4 regions of the Patulibacter defluvii genome follow, and region 3 is predicted to be linked to each of the others. Evidence: riboswitches for the same ligand, from Rfam matches in the RefSeq annotation. Region 3 holds a riboswitch; each other region holds the start of a gene.

Region 1 (2,189 bases), on a different contig from region 3:
ACCTGGGTGCGATCGGCAACGGCGGCGCGGTCCGCCGGGCGCCCGACGGCCGGATGTACGTGGCGAACCGCGGTGCGGCGACGCTGACCACGGTCGACGCGCCGGACGACGCGGCCGATCCGCAGGTCCAGCCGAACGGCTACACCCTGCCCGCCGGTGCGGCCAACGGCTGGGGCCTGGCCCAGACGGTGACCGGCTGCGCCAAGCCGCTGGCCCCGCCGACCGCCACCGTCAGCGGTCCGACCGACGGCACCACCGTGCCGACCGGCGCGCCGCTGACGGCCGGCTTCTCGTGCCACGGCGAGGCCGCCCCGGTCACCTGCGGCGCGAAGGTGCGGCGGCCGGACGGGAGCGAGCTGCCGGTCACCGACGGCGCGCCGCTGCCGACCGACCAGCCGGGCGTCTACACGATCACGGTGACGGCGATCGACGCCGAGGGCCGGACGATCACCGCCACCCGGACCTACGTCGTGACCGCGCCGCCGCTGCTGCCGCCGGTCGATCCGCCGGTCCAGCCGGCCCCCGGCCGCCTGGTCGTCAGCAAGACCCTCTCGCGCAAGACGGTCCGCCCGGGCCAGAGCGTGCGGACCACGATCCGGGTCCGCAACGGCGGCGGCACCACCCTCCACGACGTCCGCGTCTGCGAGCGGGTGCCGGCCGGCCTGCGGTTCGTCTCGGCGACGCCGAAGGCCACGCTCAGCAGCGGCAGCCGCTGCTGGACGATCAAGACGCTGCGGCCCGGCCAGACGGCCACCCGCACGTACAGCGCGCGGGCGCTCAACCGCCCGGGCCGGCTGCGGGTCCGGACCACCACCCGCGCCACCGGCGCGGCGACCCGCGCCACCAACGCCACGCTCACCATCCGCCGCGCCCCGGCGCGCGCGGGCGGCGTCACCGGCTGATCCCCGGACCCGGTGCGGCGGCCCCGCCGCCGCACCGGACGTCCGCTATCGTCCGCGGCGAGCCAGTCGCACCCACCGAGTGGGTCAGGGAATCCGGTGCGAGACCGGAGCTGACGCGCAGCGGTATGGGGGACGGGCGGGGCATCGACCACTGGACCGAACGGTCCGGGAAGGCGTCCCTCCCGGTCGATCCCGAGCCCGAAGACCTGCTGGCTCACGGTCCTTCGCGCCGCGTGCGCGATCGGCCGGATCGCCGAACGGGCTCCGCGCATGAGTCCCTGATCGAAGGACGCCGTGCACGAGATCGCCCCCGAAGGGCGCCCGATCATCACCCTCCCGCCGCCGGCGCGGCGGCTGGTGCGGGCCCTCTGGTGGGGCGGCGGCGTGGCGCTGCTGCTGCTCTCGCTGGCGGCGGCGATCACGATCGGCCCGGCCGACCTGTCGGTCTCCGACGTCGCCCGCGCGCTCGGCCAGCGGCTCGGCCTCGGCGACGCCGGCCTGACCCGGATCGAGGACGGGATCGTCTGGGACCTGCGGCTGCCGCGGACGCTGCTGGCCGCGGTCTGCGGGGCGGGGCTGGCGCTCTGCGGGGCGATCATGCAGTCGCTGCTGCGCAACCCGCTGGCCGACCCGTTCGTGCTCGGGATCTCGTCCGGCGCCTCGACCGGCGCGGTGCTGGTGCTGATCCTGGGGATCGGCGGCGGCACGATCGGCCTCTCGCTGGGCGCCTTCGGCGGGGCGCTGGTGGCCTTCGGCCTGGTGCTGCTGCTGGCCGCCGGCGCCGGTGGCGGGACCGACCGGATCGTGCTCGCCGGGGTCGCCGGCACCCAGCTGTTCTCGGCGATCACCGCCTTCGTGGTCACCTCGTCGGCCGACGCCGAGCAGACTCGCGGCGTGCTCTTCTGGCTGCTCGGGTCGCTGTCGGGGGCGGACTGGACCGACGTCGCCCTCTGCACCGCGGTCGCCGCGCTGGCGCTGGTGCTCTGCCTGCTGAGTGCGCCGGCGCTCGACGCCTTCGCCTTCGGCCAGGACGCGGCGGCGACGCTCGGGATCCCGGTCGCGGCGGTCCGCGGGCTGCTGCTGGCGGTGACGGCGCTGCTGACCGCGACGCTGGTCGCGGCGGCCGGGGCGATCGGCTTCGTCGGACTGGTCCTCCCCCACGCCGCGCGGCTGCTGGTCGGGCCGGGCCACCGGGTGCTGTTGCCGGCCACCGCCCTGATCGGCGCGATCTTCCTGGTCTGGGTGGACACGGCCGCGCGGACGCTGCTCGACCCGCAGGAGCTGCCG
Region 2 (2,189 bases), on a different contig from region 3:
AGGCCTCGGCGCTGGTCGTGACCACGAAGTAGCGGCCCGGGTGGCCGATCGCCGGGAACGCCGCGACCGTCTGCGTGGCCGAGTCGTTGCCCAGCAGCCCGGCGCCGTTGGGCATCAGGTCGCTGTTGCGGTCGTAGACCTGCTGGCCGTTGGACCAGAACAGCAGCGTGCCGTCGACGTCGGTGACGACGGTCGAGCCCTCGACCGCCGACTTGCTGCCGACCGTGGCCGTCGTCGCGGTCCCGGAGGTGCCGAAGTCGATGTGGCCGCGGGTGCCGAAGTACCAGTGGCGCTCGGTGGCGCGAACCTGGCCGGGGGTGCAGAGCTGGAGCGGTGGCGCGGCGGTCGCCGTGGTGGCCAGCGTGAGGCTGCCGGCGAGCACGGTGGCCAGCGCCAGCAGGCGTCGCAGACCGCGGCGCCGGGGGGCGCGCGGCTGCGCTCGATCGCCCGCGACCCGCGGGTCGAGCGTCGGTGGGGTCATTGGTCCCTTTGGTCGTGTGTCGCCGGGTCGGCGCCGACGAGCCCAGGGGGAGGCTGCGAATCGGCCGCCGCGGCGGGGGTGACCGACCCAGGGTAGGTGGGCCACGACGGTGATTCGGCCCGTATCGTCGGTTTCACCTGGGTGAAACAGGGGATGGTCGTGCGGCTCGCGATCCGGCCGGCGGCGCGCTAGCGTGGGGGACGGAGCCGATCCACCCCGACCGCGGGGCCAGGGAACCCGGTGCGACTCCGGGACTGACGCGCAGCGGTGAGGGCGGGGATCGTGGCCACGACGCCACTGGAGCCGACGGACCGACCGTCCGCCGGCCTGGGAAGGCGGCCGCGATCGATCCCGCCCGAGTCCGAAGACCTGTCGGCTTCGCGCCCGGACGACCGTCCGGCGCGCCCAGGCAATCGTGGCCGCGCGCAACGGCCACCGCGGAAGGAGAAGGACCGATGGCAGGCGACGCCGGAAGCGGCAGGCGCGGGGAGCGGACGGAACGTCCCGGCCCGGCGGTGCTCGAGCGGCTGCCCGCGATGACCACCACCGGCGTCGGCAGCCTGCCGTTCGCCGAGCCGGCCGCGGCGGTCCGCCACGCGACCCGCGCCTACGGGCTGCCCTTCTGCCCGCAGCTGCCGCCGCTCGACGGCGACATGGTCAGCGAGTGGCTGGGGCCGGACTGGGCGCGGGCGTCCTGCGGCTGGTCGGCCGACCGCGACCGCGAGCGGCCGGTGGCGTGGGACGCGGTGCGGGCGGCGCTGGCCCAGCGCCCGCCCGCGCACCGGCTGGTGAAGCTGCAGGTGACCGGGCCGCTGACGCTGGCGATCGCGCTCGAGCGGGCCGCCGGCCGTCCCGGCCACGGTCGCGAGGCGCGGGCGCTGGCGCGCGACGTCGGCGCCTGGCTGGCGGCCAACGTCGGCGGCCAGGCCGCGCTGCTGCGCGAGCAGGGTCTCGACGCGCTGGTGGTCGTCGACGAGCCGGGCCTGGCCCACGCCGACCTGGCCGCCGCCGACGCCTGGGCGCCGCTGGCCCGCAGCGGCGCGGCCTGGGGGCTGCACGTCTGCTCGCAGGTGCCGTGGGCGGCGGTGGTGGCGGCCGCGCCGGACGTGCTCTCGTTCGACGTCACCCGCTACCCGGTCGGCGGCGAGGCGGCCGACGCGGTCGCCGCGCTGCTGGCCGGCGGCGGCCGGATCGCCTGGGGCGCGGTCGATCCGGTCCGGCCCGACGGTCCGGCCAACGTCGCCTCGCGGGTGACGGCGGCGGTCGCGGCGGTCGCGGCCCGTGGTCCCGCGATCGAGCGGGTCTTCGCCCGCAGCCTCGTCACGCCCTCGTGCGGCACCGGCCGGCTGACGCCGCGGCGCGAGCGGCTGGTCGCCTCGGTGCTGGCCGCGGGGGCGGAGGTGGCGCTGGCCGCCCGCGCCGCCTGGCCGGGCGAGCGGGCGGCCTGAGCGGCGCGGGCGCGACCGCCGGCCCGCCGTCGTCGGCGGGCCGGCGAGCGCGTTCTTGGTCAGGCGCGGCGGCGGAGGGTCGCCACGGCGGCCAGGCCGAGCGCGACGACCGCCACCACCAGCGCGACGATCGTCAGCGCGTCGCTGTCGTCGTCCTTCGCGGCGGTGGCGGCGGGCGCGGCCTGGCCCTTGCCCGCGCCCGGCGCGGTGGCGGTCGGCGTCGCCTCGCCGTGGGTGCTGACCACGTCCTGCGGGACGGC
Region 3 (2,189 bases):
GCGACGACCCCGGCGGTGATCACCGCCTCGATCACGGCCACCACCGCGTAGGTGCCGATCGTCGTCCCCGCCAGCGCGCCGAGGTCGATCGGGGTCTTGTGCCCGAGCGCGTACTCGGCCACGAAGAGGACGCTGGCCAGCACCACGTTGACGAACGCCGCGGCCCCGCAGGCGAGCGCCAGCCCGCCCGGCGATCCGCGGCCGCGGACCGACGCCACCGCCCGCTGGATCGCGCGCAGGATCGGCCAGCCGACGAAGGCCGGCACCAGCGCGCCGTTGACGATGTTCAGGCCGAGGGTGGTGATCCCGCCGTCGCCCTGGACCAGCGCCTGGACGATCGTGACGACGCTGATCGTCAGCGCCCCCAGCCACGGTCCGAGCAGCGCGACGGCGAGCGTGCCGCCGAGCAGGTGGCCCTGGGTGCCGACGCCGATCGGCACGAACGGCGAGTCGCCGACCAGGAAGAAGGCGCCGGCCAGCCCGGCCAGCGGCAGCCGGCCGTCCTCGCCGGTGACGTCGGCCTTGCGGACGCAGAAGGCCAGGCCGGCGACGGCGACCGCGGTCCCGACGCCGGTCACCTGGCCGGTCAGGAAGCCCTCAGGGATGTGCACGGGGCCTCCCGTCGGCGGGCGCGATCGGGGCCTCGGCGCCGGTCTCGGCGACCGTCTCGGCGCGGCCGTCGGCGAACCAGGCGAGGTCGATCTCGGCGACGTCGCCGATCACGAAGGTGACCGGCGGGTCGAGCCGCGGCGGCAGCGCGGCGAGCGTGCCGCGGACGGTCCGCTGGTGGCCGGCACGGCCGGCGGCGCTGATCGCCGCCACCGGCGTGCTGGCGGGCAGGCCGCCGTCGATCAGCCAGCCGGCGATCCGCCGCATCCGCGAGCGGCCGGTCAGCACGACGATCGTCCCGCCGAGCGCGGCGAGCGCGGCCCAGTCGACCTCGCCCGGGTACTCGGGATCGCTGTTGCCGGCCAGGATCGTGACCACCCGCGAGCGCTGGCGGACGTGGACCGGGATCCCGGCGAAGGCGGGGGCGGCGAGGCCGGCGCTGATCCCGGGCACGATCGTGAACGGCACCCCGGCCCGCTGCAGGGCCAGCGCCTCCTCGCCGCCGCGGGCGGCCACGAACGGGTCGCCGCTCTTCAGCCGCACCACCTCGCGGCCGCTGCGCCCCAGCTCGACCAGCAGCTGGCCGACCTGCTCCTGCGGCAGCGCCGGCTGGCCGGGGGCCTTGCCGACGAGGATCCGCTCGGCCGCGGGCGGCGCCAAGGCGACGACCGGGTCGGTCGAGGGGCGGTCGCTGACGACCACCTCGGCGCGCCGCAGCAGCTCGGCGGCGCGGACGGTCAGCAGGTCGGGGTCGCCGGGGCCGGCGCCGACCAGGTGGACGGTCACGTCCCGCTCCGCGAGCGGGGTGGGAGGGAGGCCGCGCGGCCGGCGGCGGTCGGGAATCGGTGCTCCATCGGGATGTCGCGTCCCTCGTTCGGCGGCCGTGGCGGTGTCGTTCCTGACTTCGGCCGCGGAGCGGGCCGTCACAGTGGCGCGACCGTGCCGGACTTGCACCGGCTTCCGCGCACCACCACGGAGGTCGAAACCGTAGCGGACGGTCGTCGCCGGCGGTGATCGGTCGCCGTCGGCACGGCCGTCTCGATCGTTCGGCCAGCTGCGCACGCTGTCCACTGCCGGGCTTAGAACGTTCGTCCAGAGGCGGTGGACGGTCGTCCAGTCCCACGCGCGCGTGGTCGACCCCGTGGAGGATGGATCGACGTGCCCGCAAGGACTTCGCGGTGGCGGCCGCGGTGGGCGCCACCCTCGCGGTGGGCACGTTGACCGTGGGCGTGGCCTTCGGCCCCGCGTCGGGCCCTGGCGTCCGCGACCTGGTCGGCGACGCCGAGTCGCGCGCGCTGCCGGTGGCCCGCGCCGTCGCGGCCGGCTCCGGCACGGATCGCAACGGCCCGCGCGCCAGCGCCGGCGGCTCCGGCGGCGTCGTCGACGGGCCGGCGGCCGGCGGGCGCGCGAGCGGCGGGCTCGGCCTCGGCCTGGGGCTGGGCGGCAGCGCGGGGCCGGGCAGCGGCAGCGGCTCCGGTGGCGGTCGACCCGGCGGCCGCGGGGGCGAAGGCGACGGTGGTCGCGGCGGGCGCGATTCCGGCTCCGGCTTCGCGGGCGGCGGCGCCGGCGGCGTCGATCCC
Region 4 (2,189 bases), on a different contig from region 3:
CCGGCCTTCGACGTCGCGGCGGCGGTCGCCGACTACGTCGCCTGGCGACGGGAGAACGAGCGCTGACGCCCGTCTCCACGGGGCCGGAGTGAGGGTTCCCTAAGGTAGATGGCCCCCGATCCGAGGACCGTGCCGTGCCCCAGACGACCGCCACCGAGACCCCGAGCCGCCCCGTCCGCCGTCCCCGTCGCGCCACCGTGCTGGAGCGCGAGGCGCTGACGCCGCACCTGATCCGGCTGGTGCTCGGCGGCGAGGGGCTGGAGGGGTTCGCCGCCGGCGAGTTCAGCGACCACTACGTGAAGCTGCTGTTCCCGCCGGCCGGCGCGCCCTACGGCCCCGACGCCGATGTCGAGCAGGTCCGCGCCACGCTCCCGCGCGAGCAGTGGCCGCGGATGCGCACCTACACCGTGCGGGCCTGGGACCCGGCCGCCGGGCGGCTGACGATCGACGTCGTCGTCCACGGCGACGTCGGCTTCGGCGGGCCGTGGGCCAGCGCCGTCCGGCCCGGCGACCTGATCCAGCTGCTCGGGCCGGGGGGCGGCTACGCGCCCGACCCGTCCGCCGACTGGCACCTGCTGATCGGGGACCCGAGCGTGGTGCCGGCGATCGCCGCGTCGCTGCCGCGGATCCCCGACGGCGTGCCGACGATCGTGCTGGTCGAGAGCGCCGGCCCCGACGACGAGACCCCGCTCGACGCCCCGCCGCAGGCCGACGTCCGCTGGCTGCGGCGGGCGCCCGACGAGCCGCACGGCAGCGCGCTACTGCGGGTGCTGGAGGACCTGGAGCTGCCCGCCGGCCGCCCGCAGCTGTTCCTCCACGGCGAGGCCGGCGCCGTCCGCGCAATCCGCCGCCGGCTGCTGGTCGAGCGCGGGCTGCCGCGCGACGGCCACTCGATCTCCGGCTACTGGAAGCACCGCCGCGACGACGAGGCGTGGCGGGCGGAGAAGGCCCAGTGGCTGGCCGAGGTCGAGGCCGACGACCGCTGATCGGGGCGCCGGTCGGATAGGCTGGCGGGCGAGCCAGTCGTACCCACGAGGTGGGTCAGGGAATCCGGTCCAAAGCCGGAGCTGACGCGCAGCGGTAGGGGGGACGGGCGGTGCATCGGCCACTGGCCTCGGCGTCCCGCACGGACGGCGACCGGGAAGGCGCGCCACCCGACGATCCCGAGCCCGAAGACCTGCTGGCTCACGTTCCGACGCCTCGGCGTCGAGCGGATCAGTCCACGGACCCCGCGACTTCGGGTCCTGATCGAAGGCCATCTCCGATGCTCCAACGCCCCACCGTCCGCGGCCTCGCTGCGGCTCTCGCCACCGTCGGCCTGCTGGCGCTCGCCGGCTGCGGCGACGACGACCCCTCCGCGACCGCCGCGGCCGCCACGACCGGCGCGATCGAGGTCCGCAACTGCGGCGTCGAACGCCGCTACCGCGGTCCCGTCCGGCGGATCGTCGCGACCAGCAACTCCGCCAACGTCGGCACCCTGATCCGGGTCGGCGCGGCCCGCCAGATCGCGGCGATGTCGCTCAGCCCCGGCAACGATCCGGTGATGGAGCGCTACGGCGCCTCCGTCGCGTCGATCCCGCGGCTCCAGAGCCCGATCGCCCTGGAGGCCGTCGTGGCCCGCCGGCCCGACCTGCTGATCGGCTCCTACAGCGGCCTCTTCGCCGGCGCGAGCGGCGTCACCGAGGAGCGGGCCCGCGCCCGCCGGATCGCGACCTACGTGATCTCCGACAGCTGCCGCCAGGACCCGGCCAAGGGCAGGGACTCGGCGCTCGGGACGATGGGCCCGTGGGACGCCGTCCGCGCCGACCTGGCGAACTACGGGGCGCTGACCGGCCACCGCGAGCGGGCCGCCGACGCTCGCCGCGAGCTCGACCGGCGGCTGGCCGCGCTGCGGGCGGCGCCACGGCCGCGCCGGGCGCCGCGGGTGCTGCTCTACGACAGCGGCGAGAAGGACCTGTACACCTCGGGCCGCAACGGAGCGCCGCAGGGGATCATCGACGCGGCCGGCGGCCGCAACGTCTTCGCCGACGTCGACACGACCTGGTTCCGGGCCAGCTGGGAGCGGGTGGCGCGGGCCCGCCCGGATCTGATCGTGGTCATGGACTACCGCTCGGGCGAGCCCGGGGAGGTCCGCCAGAAGCTGGCCACGATTCGCGCGCGGGCCGGGCTCCGCGGCACGCCGGTGGTCG

The links. A riboswitch is a leader RNA that binds a small molecule or an ion and turns the genes downstream of it on or off. The one in region 3 is predicted to bind cobalamin.
Region 1: linked by a shared signal. The riboswitch ahead of SH587_RS04205 (FecCD family ABC transporter permease) and the one ahead of cobA (uroporphyrinogen-III C-methyltransferase) in region 3 are both predicted to bind cobalamin.
Region 2: linked by a shared signal. The riboswitch ahead of SH587_RS04215 (uroporphyrinogen decarboxylase/cobalamine-independent methonine synthase family protein) and the one ahead of cobA (uroporphyrinogen-III C-methyltransferase) in region 3 are both predicted to bind cobalamin.
Region 4: linked by a shared signal. The riboswitch ahead of SH587_RS12230 (ABC transporter substrate-binding protein) and the one ahead of cobA (uroporphyrinogen-III C-methyltransferase) in region 3 are both predicted to bind cobalamin.

What each region holds. Positions count from the first base shown of each region.
Region 1 is NZ_JAWZSQ010000003.1:37,848-40,036, reverse strand. Features, by position in the region: gene SH587_RS04210 (hypothetical protein) at 1-902, shown strand, start outside; cobalamin riboswitch at 949-1,130, shown strand; gene SH587_RS04205 (FecCD family ABC transporter permease) at 1,227-2,189, shown strand, end outside.
Region 2 is NZ_JAWZSQ010000003.1:40,622-42,810, forward strand. Features, by position in the region: gene SH587_RS04210 (hypothetical protein) at 1-481, opposite strand, end outside; cobalamin riboswitch at 712-852, shown strand; gene SH587_RS04215 (uroporphyrinogen decarboxylase/cobalamine-independent methonine synthase family protein) at 1,018-1,929, shown strand; gene SH587_RS04220 (DUF1775 domain-containing protein) at 1,989-2,189, opposite strand, start outside.
Region 3 is NZ_JAWZSQ010000008.1:179,851-182,039, forward strand. Features, by position in the region: gene SH587_RS10985 (energy-coupling factor ABC transporter permease) at 1-611, opposite strand, end outside; gene cobA (uroporphyrinogen-III C-methyltransferase) at 598-1,395, opposite strand; adenosylcobalamin (AdoCbl) riboswitch at 1,491-1,585, opposite strand; gene SH587_RS10995 (hypothetical protein) at 1,758-2,189, shown strand, end outside.
Region 4 is NZ_JAWZSQ010000010.1:60,283-62,471, reverse strand. Features, by position in the region: gene SH587_RS12240 (NAD-dependent epimerase/dehydratase family protein) at 1-66, shown strand, start outside; gene SH587_RS12235 (siderophore-interacting protein) at 135-986, shown strand; cobalamin riboswitch at 1,004-1,199, shown strand; gene SH587_RS12230 (ABC transporter substrate-binding protein) at 1,265-2,189, shown strand, end outside.